4 regions of the Chryseobacterium sp. AG363 genome follow, and region 2 is predicted to be linked to each of the others. Evidence: riboswitches for the same ligand, from Rfam matches in the RefSeq annotation. Region 2 holds a riboswitch; each other region holds the start of a gene.
What was found. Region 2 has a riboswitch for cobalamin ahead of DEU39_RS15550 (TonB-dependent receptor plug domain-containing protein). Riboswitches for the same ligand answer to the same signal wherever they lie in the genome.
Positions count from the first base shown of each region.

Region 1: it holds a riboswitch for cobalamin, as region 2 does, so the genes downstream of both, DEU39_RS10710 (acyl-CoA thioesterase) here and DEU39_RS15550 (TonB-dependent receptor plug domain-containing protein) in region 2, are expected to answer to the same signal.
Region 3: it holds a riboswitch for cobalamin, as region 2 does, so the genes downstream of both, metE (5-methyltetrahydropteroyltriglutamate--homocysteine S-methyltransferase) here and DEU39_RS15550 (TonB-dependent receptor plug domain-containing protein) in region 2, are expected to answer to the same signal.
Region 4: it holds a riboswitch for cobalamin, as region 2 does, so the genes downstream of both, DEU39_RS19885 (T9SS type A sorting domain-containing protein) here and DEU39_RS15550 (TonB-dependent receptor plug domain-containing protein) in region 2, are expected to answer to the same signal.

Region 1 is NZ_RAQF01000002.1:2,355,887-2,363,570, reverse strand. Features, by position in the region: gene DEU39_RS10735 (PspC domain-containing protein) at 1-751, opposite strand, end outside; gene DEU39_RS10730 (PadR family transcriptional regulator) at 763-1,092, opposite strand; gene DEU39_RS10725 (XAC2610-related protein) at 1,608-2,309, shown strand; gene DEU39_RS10720 (HD domain-containing protein) at 2,311-2,901, shown strand; gene DEU39_RS10715 (DUF4932 domain-containing protein) at 2,965-4,338, opposite strand; gene DEU39_RS10710 (acyl-CoA thioesterase) at 4,513-4,896, opposite strand; cobalamin riboswitch at 5,011-5,191, opposite strand; gene DEU39_RS10705 (hypothetical protein) at 5,226-6,026, opposite strand; gene DEU39_RS10700 (ATP-binding cassette domain-containing protein) at 6,057-6,719, opposite strand; gene DEU39_RS10690 (GEVED domain-containing protein) at 7,132-7,684, shown strand, end outside.
Region 2 is NZ_RAQF01000003.1:584,806-592,489, forward strand. Features, by position in the region: gene DEU39_RS15540 (cytochrome-c peroxidase) at 1-500, shown strand, start outside; gene DEU39_RS15545 (transporter) at 513-1,460, shown strand; cobalamin riboswitch at 1,552-1,737, shown strand; gene DEU39_RS15550 (TonB-dependent receptor plug domain-containing protein) at 1,847-3,880, shown strand; gene DEU39_RS15555 (YncE family protein) at 3,877-5,010, shown strand; gene DEU39_RS15560 (cell surface protein) at 5,025-6,218, shown strand; gene DEU39_RS15565 (DUF5074 domain-containing protein) at 6,247-7,684, shown strand, end outside.
Region 3 is NZ_RAQF01000002.1:539,304-546,987, reverse strand. Features, by position in the region: gene DEU39_RS02450 (aldehyde dehydrogenase family protein) at 1-811, shown strand, start outside; gene DEU39_RS02445 (helix-turn-helix domain-containing protein) at 926-1,723, shown strand; gene metE (5-methyltetrahydropteroyltriglutamate--homocysteine S-methyltransferase) at 1,862-4,165, opposite strand; cobalamin riboswitch at 4,344-4,530, opposite strand; gene DEU39_RS02435 (Lrp/AsnC family transcriptional regulator) at 4,726-5,187, shown strand; gene DEU39_RS02430 (LytR/AlgR family response regulator transcription factor) at 5,211-5,978, opposite strand; gene DEU39_RS02425 (sensor histidine kinase) at 5,982-7,004, opposite strand; gene DEU39_RS02420 (hypothetical protein) at 7,073-7,684, opposite strand, start outside.
Region 4 is NZ_RAQF01000005.1:320,632-328,315, forward strand. Features, by position in the region: gene clpP (ATP-dependent Clp endopeptidase proteolytic subunit ClpP) at 2-688, shown strand; gene DEU39_RS19885 (T9SS type A sorting domain-containing protein) at 871-1,974, opposite strand; cobalamin riboswitch at 2,037-2,228, opposite strand; gene DEU39_RS19890 (esterase-like activity of phytase family protein) at 2,454-3,722, shown strand; gene tpiA (triose-phosphate isomerase) at 3,798-4,556, opposite strand; gene DEU39_RS19900 (S9 family peptidase) at 4,609-6,735, opposite strand; gene DEU39_RS19905 (TerB family tellurite resistance protein) at 6,766-7,113, opposite strand; gene DEU39_RS19910 (BT_3928 family protein) at 7,254-7,684, opposite strand, start outside.

The DNA.
Region 1 (7,684 bases), on a different contig from region 2:
TAATGCTGCTTACAGCCATTAGTACAAAGAAACCACCTACAATATACTTGAACACATTCCAAACTCCGCTGCTTGCATTGTTGATATAAGGTTTGTTTTCGTTGTAGATTTCTCCGACCCTCTGAGTAGATTCATTAGCAAATTGTACCAATTTATTAGACTCATTCTTAAGATTGTCGAAGTTCATAGGCTTTCCCTGCATTTTCAGGAAATCTGCTGCTGTTTCAGCTTTTGGAAGTACGATCCAAAGGATTACATATAAAAGACCTATTAAAGAAGAGGAAATGGCTGCTGTAAAAATTCCTAGTATGAAGATTCCCAGCCAGATTGCTCTCATGGTAGTAATATCCATTCCTACATATTGAGCTAAACCTGCACAAACCCCTGCTACTTTTTGTTTTTCCGGATCACGGAACAGTTGTTTTTTATCGGTATAATTGGATCCGGAATATTCTTTTCTGGCAGATGTTTTTTCAGAAAAATAAGCTTCTTCCTGTTCTTCGATTTTTTCAGGGCTTCCGATTTGTGCGATTACCTTTTCTACATCGGTGTCGTTAATCACTTCACGTTTTCCTAAAGAATCTTTGAAAATCTCCACCATTCTTATTTCTATGTCATGCATTACTTCATCAGCCTCAGAAGCATCCAGAGAGCTTCTCAGTGCATTCAGGTAATCGCTGAGCTTTATATATGCGTGTTCTTCTATGGTAAAAGAAAAACCTGCGAGTCCTATTGAGAGTGTCTTGTTCATAGCTTTGTTTTTTAATTTTGTTGGGTGATTTGGTTTACTGAGGCTGTCAGTTCATTCCATGTATTGAGTAGTTCATCCAGGAAAAGTTTTCCTTTTTCTGTGATCTGATAATATTTTCTGGGTGGTCCTCCTGTAGATTCTTCCCATCTGTAAGAGAGAAACTCTCCGTTTTTAAGTCTTGTAAGAAGAGGGTAGAGGGTCCCTTCCACTACATCCAGTTTTCCTTTTTTCAGTTCGTCAATAAGATCAGAAACATACATTTCACGGTTATTGATGAGACTTAGAATACAGAATTCCAGAATTCCTTTTCGCATTTGCGCTTTGGTATTTTCGGTATTCATCTTTGATAAGTTTTGTTAATTAGTTATATTTTTAGAAAAATGCCCCTAGCTAGTTGAGCCTATTCTAATTTTACATTACAAAGATATGTAAATAAAATGGTATTATGCAATACAAAGTAGTGAAGTTTTTAAAATAAATTGTTTAAAATATTGAAAATCAATTAAATAAATTTTATCTTGAATTTTACGTAAAATGAATTTTAACAGAAAATAGCTCAGAAATCTTTAATTTTTAAATAAAATTGATAGAAAAAATGATCTTTTATTAATTATTACCCATTACTCATTACAGATTACTCATGTCATAGCCCCGATAGCAGCGGTTACCCCACAGCAGCTATGGCTTTAGGCAGGAGCGAGGAGTATGAGCGGATAGCGGGAAACAGCTTCTTATCTATGAATACACTTTTATTGAAAGGGTAATTCTGACAGATAATGAGACCGGGATTTTGAGATCGCTATTATGATTCGTATTTTTGTTAGCAATAAAAACACCTAAATCATTTACTATTACCATGAATATTTTGAATAAGTACTGGCACTTATCGGCATTTCTTTTATTAGGTCCCTTATGTTTCGGGCAATATCAGTTTGATGTTAAAAATGTATCAAAAAGTTATGATGCTGTCATCCATGTAGAAAATTGTTATGATGACAGATGCGGAGGAAAGGGAACGGTGGAATTGTTTGATCATAAAAACAGCAAAGTACAGACTTTTGTTTCAAAGGATCTGGTTTTATATACAGAACAAGGTCAAAAACCGATCCAGGGGAAATTGATCCCCCTTTTAAAAGATCAGCGTGCCGTAATTATAGATGACTTTAATTTCGATGGAACGGAAGATGTTGCCATAAGGAACGGAAATATGGGAAATTATAGCGGGGCATCTTATGATGTATATGTCTTCAACAAGACAAGATTAGGGTTTGTAAAAAGTGATGAACTTACAGAGCTGGGTTCAAACGGTCTGGATATTTTTGATATTGATGCCAAGCGTAAACGTCTAATTTCTTATGGAAAGTCCGGCTGCTGTGATATTTTTACATCAGAATATGTTGTAATTCCGAATAAAGGACTTGATAAAGTCTTTGAAAAAGAAGAGGATATGAGCATTGAAGGTAGTGTAAAAGTGACCACTAAAGAAAAGATAAATAATAAATGGATTACCAAAACAAAGGTATATCCGTCTGATCAATATAACAGAAATAAGAAGTAAGATGAAAATTCAGAAAGAGATCGATTTTATTCTGGCAGTAGATGCACTTAAAAATGTACAGCGAAGAAATTATAATGCAGACGATTCCCGGAGAGAGAATACAGCGGAACACTCATGGCAGATTATTATTCTGGCTCAGATCCTTTATCCGTATGCTAAAAACCGTGCAGATATTGATTTGTTAAGAGTGATAAGAATGCTTTCCATTCATGATCTTGTGGAGATTGAAGCCGGAGACACTTTTATTTTTGATGAAAAGGCAATGGTAGGAAAGTTCGAAAGAGAGAAAGCTTCTGCTCAGAAAATCTTTGGAATTCTGGATGAACCTTTACGTACAGAATTCTTTAATTTATGGCTTGAGTTTGAAGATGAGAAAACTCCGGATGCTATCTTTGCATGTGGAATTGACAGAATCATGCCGTTTATCTTAAATTCTCATACTTCCGGAAAAAGCTGGACTGAAGCTGGAGTGACAGAAAGACAAATTCGAAATATGCTTGAAAATGCAATCAGCAGAGCATCTGATGAAATGGGAGAGGCTTTTGAGTTTTTGCTGAACAGAAGTCTGGAAACAGAAAAAGTACTGAAATAATTGAAAAAAGAAGACCCTGCCCGTTTATTGGGCAGGGTCTTTTTATAGATCATCTGAAATGTTTTAAGAGGCTAGTAATAAGTAATTGTCGGGATTTAATAAAATTCCCTTCTTTGAATAAAATCCAGCCATACTGTTATGTACATAAAATCCCAGTACAAAATTTTTATAAGAAGTATCCAGGCTGAATTTCACTTCTTTCCCGTCTTTAGACCAGACCGGATTTTTAACGATAATGATGGTATTGCGGGTTTCTTTTCCATCAATGTATTCATATAATTTGAGCTGAAGAGTCTTTGTTTTTTTCATAGGCTCTGTGAATTGTACCACGATATTATTGAGATCAGTTTTCTCAAAGTCTTTATTATTGGAATTGACAACGGAAGGCTGGGAAATTTTGTTTCCTGTTTTCTTCGTCCACTTTAATAATGGAATATATAATTTTTCCAGATTCTTTTCCTTTTTATAAAGCTCTATAAGCTTCTCCGAGAATAAATTCTGAGCAATAAAACCGCGTCGGATATTCACTTTATGATAAATCGCCGAAAGACTGTCTGTTTTTTCTTCTGGAAATTTTTCGTTGATGAACAAATCGTAAACTGCCCATGTCATATATTCATTGAATGAATTTATTCCCGGGTATCCTGATTTTTTATCCCAATTCGTAAGGTTGAAGCTTTCCGTTATCTCCTTTGAGTACTGATCTGAAATAGGATTTACATACCCATGATCGATTTCTGAAAATACGGTGTGATTATCAAGAATCCTTCTTGCGAGATTACCTTTTAAATTTCCAAGGATAAGATCTTCTCCGATATTTGGAAAGTCTACAGTTAAGGAGCTATTGATATCCCTGTGGCAATTCTGTCCGCCTACCAAAGGAGATATGGCAATAATGTATTTCTTATCTGTTTCATTGGCTGGTCTTTTTGCTATTTTATCCAAAAAAGTATAAGTATCATTGATGTAATAATACTCTTTGTAATTGGCAATTAAAGTATTGTAAAACGACTGATGATTTTTATAAAAGGTTCTGTAATTTGATTTCTTTACAAAATCATTGATGAGCTCCAGATTTTCATCTACTTCTTTAGGACCAAAGGAATTGAAAGGAAAATCTCTTTTAAGTAAGCCTTTTTCATCAAAAGAAAATGCATAGAAATCAGTTCGGAAGCCTAAGAATTTTTTCCAATCTTTTCTTGAATAATTTACTTTTTTTAGTAAAGGATGATCTTTTACAGGCTCAAAATACGTAATGATTTCATCATAATACGGTGGGATTTTCTGTACGTCATAAGGATCTGTTCTGCCATATTCAGTGAGGGCCAGAATAATATTTCCTAATTCGTAACTTTCTGAAAGTTCAATTTTAACGTCTTTTTGTGCTCTTAATGTAATGGATAGGATAAGGGTAATGATTACAATAATCTTTTTCATGAAATATCGGTTCTTCTATAGTTTTTAGTGACAGCAATGTAAAAATAATTTTTTTGCCATGCTAAAAGTAAATATAAAAACAAATGAACTCCAATTATTCTTTGGTTGAGATATACTATGTTGTGTTGAATGGAAAAGTTTCGGGCGGCCAGAGGCCGCCCGAAACTTTATTGTTTATAGTATTTGGATTGGTTTCTTGAATTCGTCAATCGCTACAAAAGTAAAATCACCAATAATTGCTTTTTCTCTTTCATAGGAATACATCTGCTCGGTGTAAATTTCAACGTTTACTTTCATACTGGTTTTTCCCACGTATGAAACTTTCCCGATCAGCTCAACGATGGTTCCGGCAGGAATAGGTTTTTTAAAATCGATCTTGTCACTGCTTACCGTTACCACTCTTTTTCTGGCAAAACGGGTTGCTGTGATAAAAGCTACCTCATCCATCAGCTGCATCGCTGTACCTCCAAAAAGGGTATCATAGTGATTGGTTGTGTTAGGGAAAACCGCTTTAAAGATTCTGGTTTCGGATGCTTCAATTCTTTCTTCTGTAGTCATATATCATTATTAATTAAAGCGATAGGAAATGATTGGAAACAACAGAATAATAACAGGAACTTATAGAATTCCTGAAACAATCCATCAGATCAATACAACTTCAAATCGCGAAAGTTACATGTTTAAGAAAAAGGCAGGTCTCCTGACTTGTAACATCATTTATCTCCTTCCCATGCCTCGCACAGTGGATCTTTGATAAAGACTTCAGTTACTTACAGTTGCGCGACAGTCCGTGATTTTCACACGGTTCCCTTTTAATCTGCAGTGATGCAGAACCAATTTCTGTGATGAATAAGCGTAAAAACTTTTCGAATGCAAAAATAATGAATTTATTCCGGATTATGGTAAATAATCTGGCTGATTACTCTTCCTTTCTTAATCGTCCAGAGAGTAGTGTATCTGTTTTCCCCTGAACCGTTTATCATATAAAGAAAAATATTATCGTTGTCAAGTGAGGTTACTCCAACGTTTTCAAAATCCATGGTAGGCTGGAACATATTTTTGATGGCTTCTCTTACAAAAACAGATCCTCTTCCGGGCTGCTGTACTCTGATGGATTTGATTTCGGTCATACCTTCCGGAAGGTCATTTCCAATTCCCCATGGTTTTACTTTATCAATGGTAAGAATTTTTCCTTCGGCATCTTTTTCCTTTTTACGGTATCCTGCATTGGAAGGATAAATATCAATCACCACTTTGCTTCTTTGTGCAGTAGGAACCTTAGGATCAGAATTGTCAGTAAAAATAAGAGATCTTCCGTTTTTAGATTTAGATGGAGTGTAGGCAGGAAGCTGGTCTACATAAGCAATACGCCCTTTATTTACCATTCCTTCTTTATCCAGAGTTTCATACCGTACAAAAGGTTTGTCGTCATCCTGTTTCTCCGGATATTTGATCCAGATCCATTCTGTTTCTCCGGGAGCAGGTTTTACATAAACAAATACATCTCCTTTACGCATACGGATCTTGTCTACAATTTTTCGGTAATCGTCTTTATGTACACGTACGTTGGCATATCCTTCTTCAGCTTTTACAACTCCAAAAGGAACTTTAGTCTGCCCTTTTACAAAAGCAATAGATAAAATACTGAAAGCGGATAAATAGAATGCTTTATTTATGAAAGTCATCATGAAAATTTTTTGATCCCTCAAATATATAAATTAAATGCTTTTCGGAAGATAATTATACCGCTGCAGTTCTTTTAAATCTTGTATTTGTTTTAGATAACCTTCACGCAGAAGAAATATTTGGTGTGAAATATCAAGAACTTCCTGATAATTATGATCAGAAATAATGAATCCCTTATACGCAGACTGTTCAATGATTGCAGTTTTCAATGCTGCAGAAATTTTTGGAGAAAGGCTATGGAAGGGTTCGTCCAGTAAAACAAAATCAGCTTCAGAATAAATTATCATTAAAGCTTCAATGACTCTCTGCTCACCTCTGGAAAGATTTTTAGGTTTTTCTGATAAAAAAGGACGGATCAGATCTGAAGTCAATAACAGATCTGTATTTTTCTTATTGCAAAAAAGAGGAATTAAGGTTTTAATGGTATTGTATTTCGGTAAGAAAATATCCTGTGGCAGATAAGCAATTCTGTTTTTTCTATCGGAAAGGCTTTTCAGAATTTTGTCATTGTATCTTATGAACTGGGTATCACTACTGACAGTTCCAAAAATAATTTTTAATAATGTTGATTTGCCAACACCATTTCTGCCCAGAATTCCAATAATCTGCCCGGTTTCACATCCTAAATAAATATCCCGAAGGATATTATTATCTTTAAAAGACTTGGTTATGCTGTCAATATGAAGCTTGCTCATAAAATTCCTGTTATTATTTTGACAATCACACAGACAGCTACCGTGAATCCCCAAAGGAAACTTCTGGAAAACCCTAAATTGGCATAAAAGTAATATTCATTTTTAAACCGGAGTTCATATATAAAATAATGAAGAACAGGAGATATTAAAAGAAAACTCAATCCAAAGTTCTCAATATTGAAAGAGGATAAACAAGAAGCTAATAAAGAAAATATCAAGGTGGGAATTATTATTTTTTTATAAAAAATCCAGAGAGTAGAAATACTTTTGAACATATATTAAAGCATAGAGTTTCTGTGTGTTTTACACTTTATTGTCAAAAATATTAAAAAATACAATGCTATATGGAGAAAGTATAAGCTATATTTGAAAAAATACCCTATTTTTCAAGGAAATTTTAAAACTGATAAACATGACCAAAAAACTACTTTTTGTATTCTCTTTTATGTTGGGAATTTCAAGCCTTCAGGCAACCCACAAAATAGAAGAAGAACCTCAATCTTTATTGTACTGTGATACCAATGCTCCAACAGGAGTTCAGATGTCGAATATAACACTTACTTCTGGAACAGTTACCTGGACTGCAGATCCTAATAGTCCGGATAATATGATAAGATATAGAATACCAGGAACAACTTTCTGGATGACGGGTACACCCGTATCGGGTCAAAACTCTTTCACAATTACAGGTTTGCAACCTTGTACAACGTATGAAGTACAGGTAGTGAAAGTGTGTACAACACAGGGATTATGGTCTGATCCTATATTTTTTACCACTACCATTAATTATTGTGCAAGTGCTTCTACAGATACCACGATGATGCATATTTCCAATGTGACCGTAAATTCTACAGGAGTTACCTCTCCAATGGTAAGCGATTCCGGACCTTCCAATTATATAGATTACAGAAGTGACCTAAGCCGTAGAGTTAAGTTTTTTATTGGAACTACAGGAAATAAGCTTT
Region 2 (7,684 bases):
CATTATCACAGTTTATGGCTTCTTTAATTTCTGCAGATTCAAAATATGACAGATTCAGACAGGGAAAAGAACAATTGACTTCAATAGAATCCCAGGGAATGACTTTGTTCGGGCAGAAATGTGCTTCCTGTCATAGCGGAGAGCTGTTTACGGATGAGAGTTTCAGAAATACCGGAATGTATTACAATACAGAATTCAAGGATGCAGGAAGATACAGAGTGAGCCTGAATCAGGTAGATTGGATGAAATTCCGTGTTCCGAGTCTGAGAAATGTAGAATATACCGCACCTTATATGCATGACGGAAGGTTTTATACATTAGATGCGGTTCTTAATTTCTATTCGGATCAGGTAGAAGATAATGTCAATCTTGATCCTCAACTTAAACAGAATGGTCACATAGGAATTGCCATGAACAGTCAGGAAAAACAATCCATCATTGCGTTCCTGAAAACATTATCAGATAAAAGTTTTATATCCAATCCAAAATTTGCAGAATAATTTATAAAAAACATGAAGAAGATTATATTGATAGTAAGTTTGATCGTGTTTAGTCAGTATCAGGCAAAAACCATCAGAGACAGTGCTTATGTTGCTCCCGAAACGCTTAACAGATTCGATTTTGATGATGATTGTGATGCCTGTGGCTGTGCAGCAGGAAATGGATCTTCCGGCTTTGAATCTTTGCTGAATCCACAGTTTATCGGAATCAAATACTTTGCACAGCATTACAAAGCCAAGGAAAACTTATTTGTAAAAGACCTCACGCAGGATCAGTATTTCAATACGTTGCAGCTGTGGGGGAAGATTCCACTGACTAAAAAACTAAGTGTTTATGCAAGTCTGCCCTTCCATTTCCATGAAAAGAAAACGATGCAGGGAGATATCAGAATCAATGGAATAGGAGATTTAAACCTGATGGGAATTTACCAGCTGATGAGCTCTAAAGATAATTTCCATCATCTGAGCGGAGGTTTGGGCTTGAAAATTCCACTCGGGAAGTTTGATGAAAAAGGGGCATCCGGTGTCAACCCAAGCTTTCAGCTGGGAACCGGAAGCTGGGATTATCAGGCCGCTTTGAATTATAAGTTTCAGAAAAATAAAGTAGCTGTACTGGTCAATACAGATTACACCATTAAAACAGAGAACAGGAAAAATTACCGTTTTGGAAACCAATGGAACTATGCAGCAACAGGTTTTTATCAGGTTGCAGGAAATGAAAAGTCCATTTTTTCTGTAAAAACAGGGGTTCAGGGTGAAGTCTACGCTCAGAACAAACAGTTTGATGAGGCACTGCCGAATACTGCTGGTAGTGCTTTGTACGGAAAACTGGGATTTGAAGCCTCTTACAAAAAGCTGAGCCTGGGAAGTGAAATCATGCTTCCCATGTACACGCATCTGGCGGGAGGAGATATTGAAGCTCAATCAAGATTCAGTATTTTTCTGAATATTGGAATTTAAAGCGACACCCCCAATAAATGATGTTAAAGCTCCTTCGGGAGCTTTAATTGTTTATAAATCATGATTTTAGTTGGGGATTAGGAATAATTATTTATCTTTGCCGGAATTTGGTGAGCCGTAAAAAGCTCTTAAAAGGGAATCCGGTGAAAATCCGGGACAGACCCGCTGCTGTAAGCTCCGCACCAAAGTTTTTGAAGAATATATCCACTGTTTTTTAATGGGAAGGATTTCAAAAATGGAGTAAGTCAGAAGACCTGCCAGAAAAATAATCGTTTGACGCTTTCGTGGAATAAAGCTTAGGACATCAATGATTCTGTGCAGTGACTGCTGTGCTTTGTCGTTGTATTCTTATATCCATTAGCGTCTTCATTACCCTAAATGAGCTAATGGCGGCAAAACTAACTACTTCTGCAATTCATAAAGCTGTTTTCACACTACTGGTGATCACATCTCAACTTTTGTCTTCCCAAACCAGGAAGAAAGACAGTCTTCAGGAAGAGACCATTAAAGGAATCAATCTTTACAAAAAGAATTTTAAAGAAATCCTTCCTGCACAAACCCTACAGGGCGAGCAGCTGGAAAGACTGAACAGCCATTCCGTTGCAGATGCTTTACGATATTTTTCTGGTGTTCAGATCAAAGATTATGGAGGATTGGGTGGTTTGAAAACCATTAATATCCGAAGTATGGGAAGCCAGCATGTAGGGGTTTTCTATGATGGAATTCAACTGGGGAATGCCCAAAACGGACTGGTAGACTTGGGAAGATATTCTTTGGACGATCTGGAAGAAATATCATTGTACAATGGTCAGAAAAGTGAGATCTTCCAGCCAGCAAAGGACTTCGGCTCTTCAGGATCTATCTATTTACAGCCTAAAACTCCTGTATTTAAAGGGAATAGGAAAACCAATCTTGTTATAAGAGCAAAAAGTGCATCTATTGATCTTTTTAATCCTTCATTCCGATTGGAACAGAAGATTTCAGACATGGTTTCTGCCAGCTTCAGTGGAGAGTTTATGCAGAGTGACGGAATTTACAGATTTCGGTATGCGAAAAAATATCCAGACGGGCAGCAGGCCTATGATACCATTGCAAAGAGACAGGATTCAGATATTCAGGCAAAACGTTTTGAAACTTCTTTAAACGGAACTTTAAATAACGGAAGCTGGAATATCCGTGGCTACGGTTATATTTCAAACCGCGGAATGCCGGCTCCTATTGTGAACGGACGTTTCGGAGGAAGAGGAGCGAGACTTTCCGATGAGAATTATTTTGTACAGGCCAATCTGAGAAAAAAGCTGTTTCCGAAATTTGAAACGCAGCTGAAAGCAAAATTTGCTTACGATTATACTCATTTCATGGATACGGTTCGTTCGCAGTCTATTATTTATACCGATAATACTTACATCCAAAGGGAACTTTATCTTTCTTCATCCAATATTTATTCAATTACTCCCAATTGGGATGTCAGCCTGAGTGGAGATTTTCAATACAATAATCTGGATGCTAATCTGGATAACTTTTCTTATCCTACCCGTTACACTACATTGGTAGCATTGGCAACAACCTATCAGTGGAACAGATTCAAAATCCTGGGAAGCCTTTTAGGAACTTTTACTTTTGAAGAAGTAAGAAAAAATAAAAGGCCCGGAGATGCCAGAGAGTGGACACCTGCCGTATTTATGAGCTATCAGCCGGAAATCATTCCGGAACTTACTCTAAGAGCTTTCTATAAAAGAATTTTCCGACTTCCAACCTTCAATGATCTGTATTATACCAACATCGGAAATACCTACCTGAAACCGGAATTCACCAATCAGTATGATCTAGGATTTACCTATCAGAAGAATTATACCAACCGTCTCTTTAAAACCTTTTACGCTAAAGTAGACGGCTACTACAACAAAGTACAGGATAAGATTGTAGCTGCACCTAACGGAAGCATGTTCCGCTGGCTGATGATGAACCTTGGAATGGTTGAAATCATAGGAGCTGATGTGAATGTACAGACTGAATTTCAGCTGGGAAAAGTAACTCTTAGACCATTGCTTTCCTACACTTACCAAAGTGCCAGAGATATGAGTGATCAGGAAGATACTTTCTACCGCAATCAGATTCCTTATACACCATGGCACAGCGGATCTTTCAGCCTGATGGCAGATTATAAAGACTGGAGTTTCAATTACAGTGCCATGTACGTAGGAGAAAGATATGATGTGAATCAGGACAATATTCAATACAATTACGTACAGCCCTGGTATACTCATGATCTGTCTGTTCAGAAAAAATTCAACTGGGCGAATCATCAGTTTAAAGTAAGCCTTGAAATGAATAATATTTTCAATCAATACTATGATGTGGTCATTAATTATCCGATGCCCGGAAGAAACTTTAAACTTATTCTAAACTTCACCCTATGAGAAAACTAAACTTTTATTTTTTATTTCTTGTATTAGCTTTTCTTACTTCATGCCGTACAGATGAAATTATTGTCCGTCAGGAAGTGGTAGAAGGGCTTCCTTCAGAAAATACAGCAATAAAAGGCTTCTATATGCTCAATGAAGGGAACATGGGGAGTAATAAATGTACCCTTGATTTTTTTGATTACACCAAAGGAACCTATTACCGGAATATCTACGCAGAAATCAATCCCAATGTCGTAAAAGAGTTGGGGGATGTAGGAAATGATATCAAAGTTTATGGAAGCAAGCTCTATATCGTTGTCAATGTTTCCAATAAAATTGAAGTTCTTGATGCCAAAACGGCCAAACGTATTACCTCTATTCCATTACAAAACTGCCGATACCTTGCTTTCAAAAACGGAAAAGCTTATGCCAGCAGCTACGCCGGACCTGTAGCGATTAACCCGAAAGCACCGAAGGGGAAAGTAGTGGAAATTGATACGGCTTCTCTTTCCATCCAGCGTGAGGTAGTGGTAGGATATCAGCCGGAAGAAATGGAAATTGTGGGTAATCAGTTGTTTGTTGCCAATTCCGGAGGATATAAAGCTCCCGATTATGACAATACTGTTTCGGTAATTGATCTGAATACTTTTACCGAACTCAAAAAAATAAATGTTGCCATCAATCTTCATCACATTAAAAAAGATAATTACGGTGATCTCTATGTAACCTCAAGAGGAGATTATTATAATGTTCCTTCCAGTCTTTATCTCATAGATGCAGCCACGGGAACAGTCAAGAAAGATTTTCATCTCTCCGTGAGTGAAATGACAATCGTAAATGATAAACTCTATTTCTATGGAAATGAATTCAATTACAACACCCACAGCTATAAAAAGACATTTGGAATCATTGATGTAAAAACAGAACAGATCATTGCCAACAGAATTTTTGACAAAGAATATGAAGATGCCATTAAAACCCCTTACGGCATTGCCGTAAATCCCATCACAGAAGATATCTACATGACAGATGCCAGAAATTATGTATCCATGGGATTTTTGTATTGCTTTGATAAAAACGGACACTTTAAATGGAAAACGGAAGGGGGAAATATCCCTGCCCACTTCGCTTTTTTATACAAATAACCAAACTTTAAAAAATGAACAGAAATAGCTTTACTTATTTGAAAATCGGATTTCTATCCTGCTTCCTTGTAGGAGTGATAGCCTGTAAACATGATGATGAAAATGAATTTACATTTAATGGACTTGATGATTCCTATACCATTGAACGTTTAAAGGTTTTGAGTATTCCTACCAATGCTTCAGGATCGGTTACATGGAGTATTAATGACTCTATTATCTCTCAGAATTCAGAACTTGAATTCATCAGTCCTACTGCAGATGCTTATCCTTTGACTTTGAAGATTAACAATAAAGGAAACGAGCAGGTTTTTCATTCTAAAATAATCGTTACCAAAGAAAAAACACCTTACAGTAAATATATTTCTAAAGTATTGGAGTTCCGTCCTGCCGTAGGGCAGTTCATGAACGAAATTCCGGAATATCTACCAGGAAATACTACCGCGAATATGCTTCAGAAAGCCAACGAATCGTTGGTAGGAGGTAATTCCACCATGATCAGTCTTGGTGGCTATGGCGGATATGTAGTGTTTGGTTTTGATCATACGATTCCTAATCTGAATGGACGTGATTTTAAAGTACTGGGAAATGCATTCTTTGGAAATGATGCTGCGGATCAACGTTCAGGATCTTGTGAACCGGGAATTATTATGGTGGCCTACGACAGAAATAAAAATGGAAAACCGGATAATGATGAATGGTATGAAATTGCTGGCAGTGAATATTTCAAAAATGCTACAGTGAAAGACTACAGCATAACCTATCATAAACCTAACGAAAATAAAACACCTGTACCCGGAACTGAATTCTGGCAGACCGACGTGGAATATATAAAATGGAGTGACAATCTGGGGAATCAGGGCTTTAAAACAAAAAATACGTTCCATGCGCAAAGCTATTATCCTTTATGGTTTACCGAAAGTTCTTACGGGTTTTCTGGAACAAGACTGGCAAATAATTTCTACGATCAGAACGGGGACGGATCCTATTGGGTAGGAAAATCATATGAGTTCGGATATGCAGACAATGCTCCGAATAATGATGAAGCCTCCAATATCGATATTTCCTGGGCGGTAGACAGAAGTGGGAAATACGTGAAACTTCCGGGAGTAGACTTTATGAAAATATATACGGGAGTTAATCAGGAAGCAGGATGGCTGGGAGAAGTTTCTACAGAAGTGGCAGGAGCTTACGATTTACATTTCAAATAATAATACAATCTATTTAAATTAATAAAAAATGAAAAAGTTTTATCTTTTTATGATGCTTTTTCTGTTCGCATGCGTATCGAATGCACAGATAAAAGTTCAGGGTGTACCCAGAAATGATATTTCAGGGATCAGCAAGCTTAATACCACTACCATTAGTTTTTCTGATATTCAGTATTGGGTAGGATCAGGAACCAATCAGGCTGCTTTTGTAGTACAGTGGAATGACAGTAAGAATCCTGATGCCATGGTTTGGGGATTCAAATGGAACGGGAATGCTACTGGAGAAGATATGCTGAAAGCTATTGCTAAAGCAGATCATAGATTATACACTTTGTTGTATCAGGGAACACAGTTTGGATCAGCAGTTGGAGGAATTGGATTTGATCTGAACGGTCAGGGAACTAATGCACTGATCAAAAGCGGAAATACCACTTATCCTTTATATCCGGTAAATGGTTTTGTGAATACAACTGCTTATGATTTTGATAGCTACACGATTGTAGATGCGGCTAATGATCACTGGCAGTCCGGATGGACGGTTAACGGGTATTGGTCATATTGGGTAAAGAATCCTGCAGATGCTGATTTCGGGTATTCCAGTGTTGGAGCTTCTTCACGTGTATTGGAAAACGGTTCCTGGGATGTCTGGAATTTCAACGTAGGATTTAATCAAACTCCGGTTTCTTCCACTATTACTCCTGTTTCTCCGTATGTTGCTTCCAATAACTTTACCAATGGATATTTCATGGTAAATGAAGAATGGTACGGACACACCAACGGTTCCGTAAACTTCATTGATAATAACGGTCAGATTAATTACCGTGTCTACAGTAATGCAAACAATAATCAGGCTTTCGGTGCAACTACACAATACGGAACGATCTATGGTGATAAATTCTATTTCGTTTCAAAACAAGCTGCTGATGGAGGAGATACTCAATATACTCCTGGAGGTAGATTGGTCGTAGCCAATGCGCAGACCATGCAGAAACTTGCCGGTTTCAATAATATCGGAGGTGGTGATGGTAGATCATTTGTCGGAGTAAATGAACATAAAGGATATATCGGAACTTCCACTGGAATTGTTACTTTTAATATTGATAATTTACAGGTAGGTTCTCTAATTACCGGTACAGGTGGAAACGGGCAGATCGGAAATATGATCCGTACTTCACAATATGTTTTTGCTGTGAAGCAAGGAGTAGGAATTTTAGTGATTAATCCTAATACTGATACGATTGTGAGTACTGTTGCCGGAGGTTTCTATTCAGTTGCTCAGGCTAAAGACGGAAGCGTATGGGGAATTCAGGATCAGAAGCTGATCAGCATCAATCCTACCACTTTTGCAACACAAGCTTACAATATCCCAACTACAAAGTATATCGGAGACTGGGGCGCATGGAATGCCGGAAGATTCACAGCAAGTAATAAAGAGAATGCTTTATACTGGATCAATTCAATAAGCA
Region 3 (7,684 bases), on a different contig from region 2:
AAATGTAGTGGGAAATGAAATTACCCAGCATCCTGATATCGCTAAAATATCTTTCACAGGATCTACATTAACGGGAAAAGCGATTGCTAAAGGAGCTGTAGATACGATGAAAAGAGTAACCTTAGAACTTGGAGGGAAGTCTCCTAATATTATCCTGGAAGATGCCGATTTTGAAAAAGCAATTCCTACGGCCGTTTTCGGGGCTTATATGAACAATGGCCAGGCTTGCATCGCCCCTACCCGATTGCTGGTTCCTCAAAACAGGCTGGAGGAGGTAAATGAACTTGCTAAAAAAGCCGCAGGACAAGTAAAAGTAGGAAATCCTGACGAAGAAGACACTCTTGTAGGCCCAATGGTGAGTGTAAAACAATTTGAAAGAGTACAAAGTTATATCCGTCTGGGACAGGAAGAAGGAGCCGTTCTGCTTGCAGGTGGTGAAGGAAAACCGAAAGGTCTTGAAAGCGGTAATTTTGTAAAAGCGACCATCTTTACCAATGTCCGTAATGATATGCGTATTGCGCAAGAGGAAATTTTCGGACCTGTACTGTCTATTATTCCTTATGCCAATGAAGAGGAAGCCATTGCTATTGCCAATGATACTACATATGGTCTTGCAGCTTATATCAGTTCTGCCAACCAAGAACATGCAGAACGTGTAGCCGTACAGATTGATGCCGGAAGAATCTGCATTAATGGGTTTGCCCACGATCCTTATGCACCTTTCGGAGGTTTCAAACAAAGCGGTATCGGACGTGAGTTTGGTGTATTCGGACTGGAAGCTTACCTGGAACCCAAAACGATTCTGGCTTAATATGATCTTCTTCACAGCAAAATATCTCGGGATTACTTTGCTGTGGAGATTCTATGATCCTGAAAAGTTTTGTAAGTTTGAATAAGAATTGATCAAGAAATAACTTTTTGAGCTATGAGCGAAAATAATATTCCTTTTCCCATCAATTACTCCTGTCATTTTTCAGAATTCAGGGAAGGAGAACAGTTTGCACGGATTCACAGCCTCGGCCTGGTGCTCTCCGGGGAAATGGAACTTAATGATGGCATCACAAAAACGACATTTAAAGAAGGAGAACTCTATTCTGCAAGGAAAAACAGTTTATTGAAATTCGCAAAATATCCACCCAAAAACGGGGAAATCAGAACCATATCCATCTATTTTGACGATGCCATGCTTCATGACTTCAGCCGTGAGTATGGATATCAGGCAGAAAAAAAGGACAATGTCCAGGCCTATATAAAACCGGAGCAAAAGGCATTACATTCTTTTATGTACTCATTATTACCGTATGAAGATCTTCCTGCTTCTGAAGAAATACTGAAGCTTAAACAAAAAGAAGCTCTCCTCTTACTGTTGAATTACGATCCCGGCCTTAAGGATATTTTGTTTGATTTTTCCGAACCCTATAAAATAGATATTGAATCTTTTATGAATAAAAACTTTCATTTCAATGTCAATGTAGAGCGTTTTGCTTATTTAACAGGGAGAAGTCTGTCTGCATTTAAAAGGGATTTTCAAAAGATATTCGGAATTCCGCCAAGACAGTGGCTGCAGCTTCGGAGATTAAAGGAAGCCCATTTTCTGCTTACCCAAAAAGGAAGATCAGTTTCTGATATTTATCTGGATCTTGGGTTTGAAAATCTATCGCATTTCTCGTTTGCGTTTAAAAAACAGTTTGGCTATCCGCCAAGTGCTTTACAGGCAAAATAGTTCAGAAACACATGTTTATTATAAAACACAATAGTAAAACTTTACTTCAACAACATTTCACCGGATTACCATAATAAATCGTGCCATGAATATCATGGCACGATCTGAATAATTGAATCTAATTATTTCTAAAGTTTTTTAAAGTGCATATTCTATTGAAGCTTCTTTAGCAGCGGCAACCATTGCAATTAAAGCTTTTTCAGTTTCTTCCCAATGTCTTGTCTTCAGTCCACAATCAGGGTTTACCCAAAGTTGGTTGGCAGGAATGACATTCTGAGCCTTTCTCAGCAATTCAATCATTTCTTCTTTTGAAGGAACTCTTGGTGAGTGAATATCGTATACTCCAGGACCAATTTCATTCGGATATTTGAAATCGGCGAAAGCATTCAGCAGCTCCATCTGAGAACGTGAACATTCTATGGTAATGACATCTGCATCCATATCGGCAATGTTTTCAATAATATCATTGAACTCAGAATAACACATGTGAGTGTGAATTTGGGTAGCATCTTCCACTCCGCTTGCTGAAATTCTGAAAGCTTCCACTGCCCATTTCAGATAATTCTGCCAGTCTGTTTTTCTTAATGGTAGTCCTTCTCTGATGGCAGGTTCATCAATCTGAATAATTCTGATTCCTGCTTTTTCCAGGTCCACTACCTCATCACGAATTGCCAAAGCAATCTGCTTACAAGTTTCTGAACGAGGCTGATCATCACGTACAAAAGACCACTGTAAAATCGTAACCGGACCTGTCAACATACCTTTTACCCATTTTTCAGTCTGAGATTGGGCATATTGAGACCAATACACCGTCATCGGAGTCGGGCGGGAAACATCACCGAAAATCACAGGAGGTTTCACACAACGGCTTCCGTAGCTTTGTACCCAACCGTTTTTAGTGAATACAAATCCTTCCAACTGTTCCCCGAAATATTCCACCATGTCGTTTCGTTCAAATTCTCCATGAACCAATACATCAATTCCGATGTCTTCCTGCCAGCGGATTGTTCTCTGCGTTTCCTGTTTCAATAAGGTATCATATTGTTCTGCAGTAAGCTCTCCTTTTTTAAATTTTGCTCTCCAGCTTCTTACTTCTGTGGTTTGAGGGAATGATCCGATTGTAGTGGTTGGAAATAATGGTAGCTGCAATACTTCCTGCTGTTCTTCTTTACGGATTTTGAAAGTATTTATTCTCTGAGCATCTTTTTCAGTAACTGAATTCACTCTCTGTTTTACCTGATCATTATGGATAAGAGAAGAAGTTCTTCTGCTTTCAATGGCTCTTTTATTTTCTTCAAATGCTTCAAGAACCTGTTCATTTTCCGTTCCGGATGCCAGTTGTTTAAGCGTTACGACTTCCTTTACTTTTTGTTTAGCAAAAGCCAGCCAGTTTTTAATTTCAGGATTAAGATTAGTTTCAAAATCAAGGTCACAAGGTGAATGAAGCAATGAACATGATGGTGCAATCAGAATTCTTTCAGATCCTAATTTCTCAACAGCTTTTCTGATGAAAGACAATGATTTTTCGTAATCATTTTTCCAGATATTTCTACCGTCGGTTACTCCTAATGAAAGGCTTAAGCTTTCCGGAATAACATTCAGAATATCATCTAACTGTTCAGGATTTCTCACCAGATCAATATGCAATGTATTCACCGGAAGGGAAACAGCAATTGATGCATTATCTTTTAATCCGTCAAAATAAGTGGCAACGATAAATTTCAGTTTCGGAAAACGTTTTCTGATTTCGGCATACACAGAAAGATACGTTTCTTTGGCTTTTTCTGTTAAATCCAACGCCAGAAAAGGTTCATCAAACTGAATCCATTCCGCACCCTGGTCTTGAAGTTTGGTTAAAATCTCTGTATAGACTGGAAGAAGATTTCCAGCCAGATCCAATTTATCGAAGCCTTCTTCTTTTTCTTTTCCTAATAACAGATAAGAAACCAGTCCGATAATCACCGGTTTTGCATTGATTCCCGCTTGTTTTGCTCCGGCAAATTCATTGAAAATCTTATCTGAGCTCAGTTTAAACTGTTGATTTTTATAAAATTCCGGAACGATATAGTGATAGTTGGTATCGAACCACTTGGTCATTTCCATGGCAGTGATATCCAATCCGTCTTTCTGATATCCTCTTGCCATTGCAAAATAAAGATCCAATTCAGTATTATTCTTTTTAAGCACCACTTCATGGTAACGTGTTGGAATGGCTCCTACTACAAGGCTCATATCCAACACCTGATCATAGTATGAAAAATCATTACACGGGATAAGGTCTATCCCTGCTTCTTTCTGGATATTCCAGTTTTGGTTACAGATAGTTCTTCCGGTATTCAGAAGTTCTTCCAAAAGGATTTTACCTGACCAATACTGTTCGCAGGCTTTTTTGAGTTCTCTTTTGCTACCAATACGCGGATAGCCAAGGATGTGAGTTTGCATTTTTTAAAACTTTTTAATTAAACTTATTGGGAAAGTTCTTTAAAAGGCTTCGTAATGTTTTATCGGAAGAAGTTTCAGGAAAGTCATGACATAGCAGACAGCGTAATTTCCTTTACAAAAGAAAATACCCGAATCCGATATATCATCTGTATGACCCCAAAGCTTCAGACCGCGAAAGCATTGTCAATTCAGTAAAGGCAGGTCTCCTGACTTGTAACAGTTTCCGTCATCCTTCCCGCTTTTGGCAGTGGATCTGCAAGGACAGAAACCTTTGGTGTGTTACTTACAGTTGCGCGACAGCTCGTGATTTGCACACGATTCCCTATTAATCTACGTTAAGTAAAACCTTTTCTGTTTGATGAAGTATCTGTAAAGAACTGTACTTTTACCTTTAACTATGGTCATCAGTAAAAGTTTTTAATTTTGTGTAAAATTAGCAATACAGAATAAAAATACAATTATTATCAAATAATTAAGCAAATTAAACTTTTAAAAACAAAAATAAAAGCATAAAATTCTGTACATTTGAATGTTTTAATCATTTAAAAGAATAATATTCTGTGGAACAATTCGATGATAAGGACTTACAGCTGCTAAGGCTGCTCCAGAAAAATGCTAAACTCACCGTTAAGGAACTTGCGAAAGAGGTAAATCTTTCTACCTCACCTGTTTTTGAAAGGGTAAAAAGGCTTGAACAGGAAGGTTTTGTTAAAAGATATGCGGCCGTTCTTGATGCCGAAAAACTGAATCGCGGATTTACGGTTTTCTGCCAGATCAAGCTCAAAATTCACGACAGATCGGTAGGTTATGATTTTGTAAAGGAGATTTTAGAAATCGAAGAAGTTGCCGAATGTTACAATATTTCCGGGGATTTTGATTTCCTTCTGAAAGTTCAGGTACGGGATATGAAGCATTATCAGGATTTTGTATTCAATAAGCTTGGATCTGTGGATTCCATAGGGAGTACCCACAGTACGTTTGTGATGGCTGAGGTAAAGAATAACCATGGGCTGACTATTTAATGGAATAAAACCGGAAAACCTATTTATTCTTCAATCCATTTTCTGAACGAGGAAGTATTGCTTTGGCTTGTGACAAGATGATCTTTCTGCCCTTTTATCTGAACGGAAAGTGTATTTTTATTGTATCGCTCTATTCTTTCAATATGATGTTTCTGAACAAGCTCACTACGGTTGATCCTGAAAAAATCAGAAGGATTTAACTGCATTTCAATTTCTTTTAAAGTAGATTCATTCAACAGATGTTTTTTTCCTGCTGTATCAAAAGCAAAAACAACTCCTTCTTCTGCTCCAAAGAAAGAGATCTCTTCCGTATTGATAAAATAAAGCCCCTGATGTGAACTGACAGTGAATCTTTTCTTATAATTTTTCTGTGTATTGTTGTTGTTCAGCATTTGCTGAAGTTTTGCCAAAACATCTTGTGGTTCTGAATGAGTTTTTCCTAATAAAAGAAATTTATCCCATGCTTTTTGGAAACGGCTCTGTGAAAAAGGTTTTAATAAATATTCAATTCCGTTGCTTTCAAAGGCATTCATCCAGAACTGATCATACGCTGTGGTGAAAATAACCGGACATGAAATATTCACCTGATCATAGATTTCAAAAGCATTCCCATCCAATAGTTCAATATCGGAAAAGATCAGATCAACAGATGAATTTTTTAAGAAAACAATAGCCTTTTCTACGGTATCAATTTCCGCAACAATTTCAATAGGAGTTTCCAGTCCGCTGATGAAACGTTTTAATTTGTTTCTTGCAGGAATTTCGTCTTCGATGATTACTACTTTTATCATATTTTATGCTGGAATTATAGGAATGGTAACTGAAAATTGAGTTTCTGTTTTTAAAATATTTACCTGCTGATCTGTTAAAAGTTGATATTGTTCCTTAAGATTATTTAATCCTCTTCCTGATGTCTTTTTACGGTTTCTTTTAGGGATTACATTACTCGAAACGGTTATTGTCTTGTCTATTTTTAGTGTGATCTGGACAGGTTTATCAATAGTACCAAGGTTATGTTGAACCGCATTCTCAAGTAACAATTGTAATGAAAGCGGGATGATATAGCCTGATAATTTAACAGAATTGATTGTTAATAAATAAGCATTTCCGTATTTGTATTGTATCAGGTTAAAATATTTCTGTGCAAAAGCCAGTTCTTCTTCCACGGACACTATTTTTTTATCGGAAACATCTAAAACATACCGGTATATTTCTGCAAATTCATTCAGAAAATCTGAAGCCTTGTGCTTGTCTTCTTCTATTAACTGATCCAGAATATTGAGATTATTAAATAAAAAATGAGGATTAAGCTGGGTTTTCAGTTGATTAATTTTACTTTCAGACAGGGCATGATCATATAGAGCCAATTGTTTCTGATTTTCTGTATTTTTTTTGTAGTAACGGTACGCCAGAAAAAAACTTCCATAGATAAAGCCTCCTATCAAATCTGAAAAAGTAGAAAGAATAACAACTTGCTGATTAAAATTTTTCTCAACTTTCCCAAAAATAAGAGCAATCACAAAGCCTATTATTTTCATCACCAAAAGATAGGTTAGCAATGAAAAACTGAATATTTTCAGGATTTCGGCTATACTGAACGTTGATGATTTCTGCCAGTTTTTAATGAAAAAATCAATGACAAAAAACAGAATACAGGAACTGATGAGTGTAACAACAGCCGCTTCCGGAGTGAAAATATACCAATCCAGTGTTCGTCTTATTCCTATACGGGTATGGATAGACTGTACATAGGCAAACAAAAGGATAAACAGCAGGAAGTATCTGTTTTGATTAATCTTTTTTAAAAGGGTTTTCATTGGTTTTATGAAGGATCACTTTTTTACAAAAATAGCCCTATATTTTTACAGGGCTGTTTTTTACAATATTATTTTTTCTTTTCAGGAAATGATGCGGTAACATTTCCGTTATCATCTAAAAAATCCAGTTTGGCTTCATTATTTTTATCTACACAGAATCTGGCTCTTGGTTTTCCTTTGCTGTCAAATAAAAACAGTCCGTTATGTTCATCTTTGGTTTTCCCAAGCATCATTCTTGGTGCTCCTCCGATAAGTCCCTGCTGTTGATATTCTTTGTATTTTTTCTGTGCAGCTTCAGGATCTTTCATCTGATCCAGCTCCGCAAAGATTTCTCCTGTTTTTATTTGTGATTCTTTTGAAGGACGATCATTGAAATAAAGCCCGCTGGACACTACTCTTTTGTCACCTTTCTTATAATCCTGAGTCAAAAGCTGCATGACCTGATCACCATCATACTGGTCGTAAGTTAGAGATAACCCTGAACTGTGGCCGTTCTGATTTTTCTGTCCGTCATAGATAAAACCTCCGCATTCGATTCCTTCTTCATTGAAAAAGAGCATACCGGAACGTTTCTTTCTTGTTTTATTGGTGGGCCTGCTGTTTATTTTTTCTTCTCCTGTAGGAAATTTTCCGACATTGGTAATGATCATTTTTACCGTACCGTCTTTTTCGACGATATT
Region 4 (7,684 bases), on a different contig from region 2:
TATGGACATTAAAAAAGAATTCAGAGATTTCTCTGTAAAACATTTAGGAAACAACGGTTTGGTTACCGATCAGTATATGGGAATGTATGGGCCTACGAATCTTACTCCGTACATCATGGAAGAGAGAAGATTAAACGTTGCTCAGATGGACGTTTTCTCCCGTCTGATGATGGACAGAATTATTTTCCTTGGAACAGGTATTGATGATCAGGTAGCAAACATCGTTACGGCTCAGCTTTTATTCCTGGAAAGTGCTGACCCTTCAAAAGATATTCAGATCTACATCAACTCTCCTGGTGGTAGTGTATATGCAGGTCTAGGTATTTATGACACCATGCAGATCATCAAGCCGGATGTAGCGACAATCTGTACAGGTATGGCTGCTTCAATGGGAGCTGTATTACTGGTTGCCGGAGAAAAAGGAAAACGTTCTGCGCTTAAGCATTCAAGAGTAATGATCCACCAGCCTTCAGGAGGTGCTCAGGGGGTTGCTTCTGATATGGAAATCAACTTGAGAGAGATGTTGAAACTGAAGCAGGAGCTTTATGAAATCATCGGTCATCACTCAGGACAAACGTATGAGTGGGTAGAAAAATCTTCTGACAGAGATTACTGGATGACTTCTGAAGAAGCTAAAGGTTACGGAATGGTAGATGAGGTTTTACAAAGATCCACAGAGAAAAAATAATTGATGATAACATCATCAGAAAACCGCACCAATCTGGTGCGGTTTTTTTGTTGGATTATATTTTAATCACTCATTTTACATTCGCTGGAGGGGTGGCAATAATTCAAAGAATTTTTGACGGGCGGTTGTAACAGTATATTTTATCCATATCCTCACAAAAAAAGCGCCTTGAGGCGCTTTCTCTATTTCTTAACAATCTTATGTACCGTAGAACTTTCAGCTGTTTTAATCTCCACAAAGTAAACTCCTGAGTTTAAAGAATGAATATCAATCTTAGTAACCTGAGAAGTCATTATTTTTTGTCCTGTCACAGAGTAAATATTCACTTCTTTCAGTTTCTCAGCCGTTTCAATCTGAATGAAATCACTTGCCGGATTTGGATAAATATTGAATTTTTTCTTGGTCACAGAAGAAATTCCTAAAGTCAGCTGTGCCTCGGTGGGGGTAAATGGTCTTCTTTGCCCGAAACTTAATCCAAACCAGTCATTGTTACTCAGTTGAATCTGAGAAAGATTGGCTTTTGTTTGCCAGCTTGATAGATCTTTTCCTTTATATAACTTCCAGCTGTCTGATCCGGAAGTATTTCCAGTAAATGAATTCAATGTTAAATTAGTAATCTGATTATTCGCTGATGCAAAATTGAAATAGGAAGCTTGAGACTGGATCAGTTGTAACGCCTGTTCAGCAGTTATGCTTCCGTTATATTTAATTCCAAAAACAAAAGAATTGGCATTTCCGTTGGCATTATCAGTTCCGAAATCAATAACGACAAGACTTTTATTAGTTCCGCTTCCTACCCAGTTTGTAACCTGCGAGGGAACAAACCAAGCAGAACTGTAGGCTGGAACTGGTGGGGAAGGCATTGTAGGAGGGGAAAAACTATAAGAAGCTCCATACCATCTTCCGTCCACTAAAAGATCATTGTTCACACCATTATTGAATGCCATAGTTGATGGAGTGTTTCCTGACCAGGTTGACCAATAGTCGTCAAGGCTGGGAGTATGATGATTGTAATTTAAACTGTACAGAAATCCGGATGGTATTTCAATTTCCATTTTAGGTTCTGCAGCGGCAATAGCAGTAATCATGTCTTCCATGGTTAAGCCATTTCCGTCAAAACGGTATCCCCAAGCATAAGAATTTGGGGTGCTGTCATCATTAAAGTCTGCAATGAAATATGCTTTTTTAGAACCGGTTCCTACCCAAAATTTAATGTCGTTTTCTGTGAATTGGGCCGACAATACCTGCATGCAAAGCAGTAAGAAAAAAAGATAGATTTTTCTCATGATATAATTAATTTAAAGTTTTATTCCCGAAACTTATCTTCAGAGCAGAACTAATTCTTTCTCTGAATCTGGTGTTTTAAGGCAGGTCTCCTGGCTCACATCTTACAACTTCCTTCCCGGATTTTCAGATCCAGTGGTTTTTGTGCAGTAAGTTTAAACAGTTTACAGTTGCGGGTACAGCTCAAGATTTGAATATTATTCTCACTTGATTCCCTATTAATGAACATTGTTCAGCCTTAAAACGCTGCAAATATATCATATAAATTGATAAGTCCGTTTTGTGAATTATTTTCCTTTAAAAAAAATGATTTTCAAATTGATTAATAATTTGGTTGGATTGTCGGTTTTTCATTTTTAAATAGATTCTTTTCTTATTTATCTTCAATGCATTCTGTCTGTTCAATTGTTAAAAAACAATTATCATTGTATTTAAGATCAGTTTACAATCAAGTCCTATTTTCGCAGCCATAAAATAGCATATGAAAAAATTACTATGTTCTGTGGGTATACTGGCTGTATTGGCTTCATGTAAAAGTGATGACGATATCGCAATGGTTAATCAGGATATTAATTATTCCAAACTCCCTCAGGAGTTTCCATTTTCAAAACTGACTACGATAAACGGAGTGGATGTTATCAACGGAGGTTTTGGATCCGGAGCTGCGGCTCATCCTACCAGAAAAGGCGAATTCTATGTCATTACCGATAGAGGACCTAACACCGACTTGCAGAATGGGAAAAAGTTTCTTACTCCTAATTTTACTCCAACCATTATGCATTTTAAAATCAATGCTGACGGAAATGTAAAGGTCATCAAATATATTAAACTTAAAAATCCATCCGGACAGCCTATTACCGGACTTCCAAATCCTGTTGGAATGGGGAGCACAGGGGAAGTAGCATATGATGCTTCCGGAAATGTCTTAGGTACTGATCAGTATGGTCTTGACAGCGAAAGTATTGTTGCTGCCGCTGACGGTACATTCTGGGTTTCTGATGAATATGGACCGCATATTGTACACTACAGTGCTGATGGAATGGAGATGGAAAGAATAAGCCCGATCGGAGTAAATACAGGACCAAGAAAATTACCTGCTGTTTTAGCGAAAAGAAGAGCCAACAGAGGAATGGAAGGACTTTGTATGAGCCCGGACGGAAGAACGCTGGTAGGAACCATGCAGTCGATGATGTATGTTCCCAGTAAGGCATTGGCTGCCAATAAAACTTTAACGAGAATTGTCACATTTGATACGGTTACAGGGCAGACTAAACAGTTTCTATATAAGCAGGAAGGAGGAGCTTCTGATTCAGTGTGCGATATTACCGCATTAAGCAATAATGAATTCCTGGTGATTGAAAGAGATGGAAATTTCGGTTCTCAGGGAGGAATAAAAAAAGTATACAGAATCAATCTTAGCAATGCAACAGATGTAAACGGAGCCGATATCACCGATGTGGACGGAATGAAAGTTAACGGAAAAGCTTTAGAGCAATGTTCATGGGATGAAATTACCAATGCCGGAATAAAAGCTGTTACCAAAACATTAGCCGTAGATCTGGTAGCAAAACTGGGTTATGAACATGATAAATTCGAGGGAATTGTTTATTTAGGAAATAATAAACTGGCTGTTTTCAATGATGATGACTTTGGAGTAGTGGATGATGGAAACGGAAATCCAAAAGCTAAAATTTTGCCTAAAACGGGTAAAGTAGACAAAGGAACAATGTATGTAGTCGATATTCAATAATTAGATTTTTTTAACGGAAAAGCGGCGGAATCGAAGATTCCGCCGCTTTTTATTGGATAATATATCAATCCTCTATTAATTAAAAGCTTCAATAATCTTAGAGAAATCCTCTAATTTTAAAGCTGCTCCTCCGATAAGACCACCGTCGATATCCGGCTGAGAGAAAATTTCTTTTGCATTGTCTGGTTTTACAGAACCTCCGTAAAGGATAGAAACCTCGTCAGCAACTTCCTGTCCGTATTTTGAAGCAATAATATTTCTGATGTGAGCGTGGATTTCCTGAGCCTGCTCAGGACTAGCCGTTTCTCCGGTTCCTATAGCCCAAACCGGTTCATAAGCAATCACTACTTTTTTGATTTCTTCAGCAGAAAGCGTGAAAAGAGCTACTTCAGTCTGGTTTTTTACTACCTCAAGGTGCTGTCCTGCTTTTCTCTGCTCAAGAGTTTCTCCGTTACAGTAAACAGGAATAAGACCTTTGTCAAGAGCTAATTTGATCTTTCTGTTACAGTGAGAATCTGTTTCTCCGTGATATTGTCTTCTTTCAGAGTGCCCGATTAGTGAACCGGTTGCATCAATGGATTCCAGCATATCTGCAGAAATTTCACCAGTATAAGCGCCACTTTCATACTCGCTCATATCCTGAGAAAATACTCCGATTTCATCCTTTTCAAAAACGTCTTTTGCCATCATCAAATACAATGCTGGGGGAGCAATCCAAACCTCACAGTTCGTTGCATTGTTGTTTTTATAGCTTAGTAACTGAATCATTAATTGTTGTGCATCAATTACATTTTTGTTCATTTTCCAGTTTCCTGCAACTATTTTTCTTCTCATAAGATTTAAATATAGATTTATTTATTTTTTAATTTTCTTTTTGCAAAACTTATTACTTAGTAATCCCTTCCAGTTTAAACATGAAAGCATATACCAAAGCTACATCCTTCAGATAATCAAACCTTCCGGAAGCGCCACCATGGCCATATTCCATATCTGTTTTCAATAACAGTACATTTTTGTCCGTTTTCATATCTCTTAGCTTGGCAACCCATTTCGCTGGTTCAAAATATTGTACCTGAGAATCGTGTAATCCTGTTGTTACCAAAAGATTCGGATAGTTTTTCTTCTCTACATTTTCATATGGAGAATAAGATTTCATATAAAAATAAGCTTCCTTATTATTGGGATTTCCCCATTCGTCATACTCATTGGTCGTAAGTGGAATACTAGTGTCTAACATCGTATTCACTACATCTACAAATGGAACCTGTGAAATAACACCATTCCATAAATTAGGACTCATATTGGCTATAGCACCCATCAGTAAACCACCTGCACTTCCTCCCTGAGCGTAAAGATGCTTAGGTGAAGTATATTTTTCTTTAACCAGATACTCTCCGGAATCGATGAAATCGGTAAATGTGTTTTTCTTTTTCATCATTTTTCCATCTTCATACCACTGTCTTCCCATTTCCTGACCTCCGCGGATATGAGCAATTGCATATGCAAAACCCCGGTCCAAAAGGCTCAGTCTGGTGCTGCTGAAACTGGCATCCATAGAACTTCCATAGGAACCGTAAGCGTAGAGTAGAAGAGGGTTGTTCCCATCTTTTTTGAACCCTTTTTTATAAACAATGGAGATTGGAATTTTCGTTCCGTCTTTTGCTGTGGCAAAAAGTCTTTCCGTTGTATAATTGTCTTTATTGTAACCTCCCAGAACTTCCTGTTGTTTTAAAAGAACTCGTTTTCCGGTTTTTAAATCCTGTTCATACTGAGAACTTGGTGTAATCATAGAAGTATACCCAAAACGGAAATTATCCGTGTTATATTCAGGGTTATCCAGCGAATAAACAGTATAAGCAGGTTCATCAAACTTTAAAAACTCCTTTTTTCCTGTTTTTCTGTCATAAATTACCAGTTGGGAAAGTCCGTTTTGTCTTTCACTGAATATCAGATAATTTTTAAATGCAGTAACATCCTCCATGAGAACATCTTTTCTGTGCGGAATAAAATCCTTCCAGTTTTCAACTCCCGTTTTATCTAAAGGAGTTTCTACAACCTTAAAGTTAAGAGCATCTTTATTGGTTGTTACCAAAAATTTATCTTCAAGTGAAGTTACATCATAAAGTACATTATTGATCCTTGGCTGAAAAATTTTGAAATTTCCGTTAGGATCATTGGCATCCAGATACCTGGTTTCAGAAGAAGTGGTAGCACGGGAATCAATCAGGATAAACTTATTGTTTTTTGTTTTTCCTACACTGATATAGTTGGTTTTATCTTTTTCTTCATATACCAGAATATCTTTACCGGAATCTGTTCCCAGCGTGTGTCTGAAAATTTTTTCTGTTAAAAGAGTCTCAGGATTTTTAGAAGTATAGAAAATTGTTTTGTTATCATTGGCCCATGTTGCAGAACCTGTTGTATTTTTAATACCAAGATCCGTGATTTCTCCTGTAGAAAGATCTTTTAAAAATAATTTGTACTGCCTTCTGGAAACATCATCCACTCCGTAGATCATTTTTGTATTATCCGGACTTATGCTGAAGCCTGCAGCAGAATAATATGGATGACCTTCTGCCATTTTATCTACATCCAGAAGAACTTCTTCCGGAGCAGTAAGGCTGCCTTTCTTCCTGCAGTATTTAAAATACTGTTTTCCGGTCTCTGTGCGGCTGTAATAGTAATATCCGTTTCTAAAAACAGGTACAGATTCATCCTTCTCCTTGATTCTGGCCTTCATTTCCTGGAAAAGCTTTTCTCTGAAGGGTTCAGTATCCTTCATCATGTCTTTCCAATACGTGTTTTCAGCCTTTAAATAATCAACAACTTTGGTAGAATCTTTTCCTTTTTTAAAATAATCAATCATCCAGTAATAAGGATCATTAACCTTATCACCGTGGATTTCTCTGATATGTTCCTGCTTTTCTGCAACAGGAGTCTTCATATTGGGAAATGTCTGAGATTGAAATGTAGATGCACTCATTACTAATAGTCCTAGATAAATTTTTTTCATGGTATTTTTTGGCTTGGATCTGTTCTTAGATTATAGTCCCCAAAGATTTTTCAACAGTACGTAGAACGTATGTTCCTCTTCCGTTACTTTATTGTCTGCTTTGATCAGTGATTTTGCAAACTGAACAAATTTCACACGCTCGTCCTCTGTAGAATCTTCGTGGAAACATCTTGCATGGAATTCAAAATGATCTTTCCATTCCTCAGGCTGTAAAAGAGCCAGGGTTTCAAGTTCATTATCAAGATTCATTCTGAAAGGAAATTCATCTGCCATGTATTGCTGTACCAGCATTCCTTCCTCAGGAGCAAATTCTCCATCTACAGAAGAAAGGATCATAAGTAAATGATAACCGGCGATTGATTTATTTGATTTTTGCATGAGTTGTTGTATGTTTAAGTTTAGTGTTTAAATTTGATAATTGATAATTGATAATTGATAATTGATAATTGATAATTGATAATTGATAATTGCATACAAATATCTGTCGTAACATATCATTTATAATTCATCATTTATAATTAATCAACGTAGTCCTTTGCAGGTTGTTTGTCTACAATTTTTCCGTTTTCAAGAATCAGTACAAATGGGTTGCTTCTTGCTATTGTTTTGATGGCAGTTCCGTCCATTAGTACATTCTTGATAGTTTTAAAAGTATTCGGTTCTGTAGAAATTCCGTAGATAAGAGCACCTTTCTGTGTATTTACTTTCGTTTCCACTTTCTGAAGCATGTCTGCAGGAACATCTTTTGGATGATAGGAGAAAACAAGAACGGCTTTTGGTGCGTTGATGATTTCATGGGTAACTTCCATTCCTGTAGGATCTTCAATCTTGAATTTTACAATTTCAGATTTATATCCTTCTTTGATCAGGACAGATTCGTTTTTCCCATCTTCAATTTTCCATGGAGAGCCTTCTGCCCAGTATTCTGTTTTTTTGATATAATCATCCT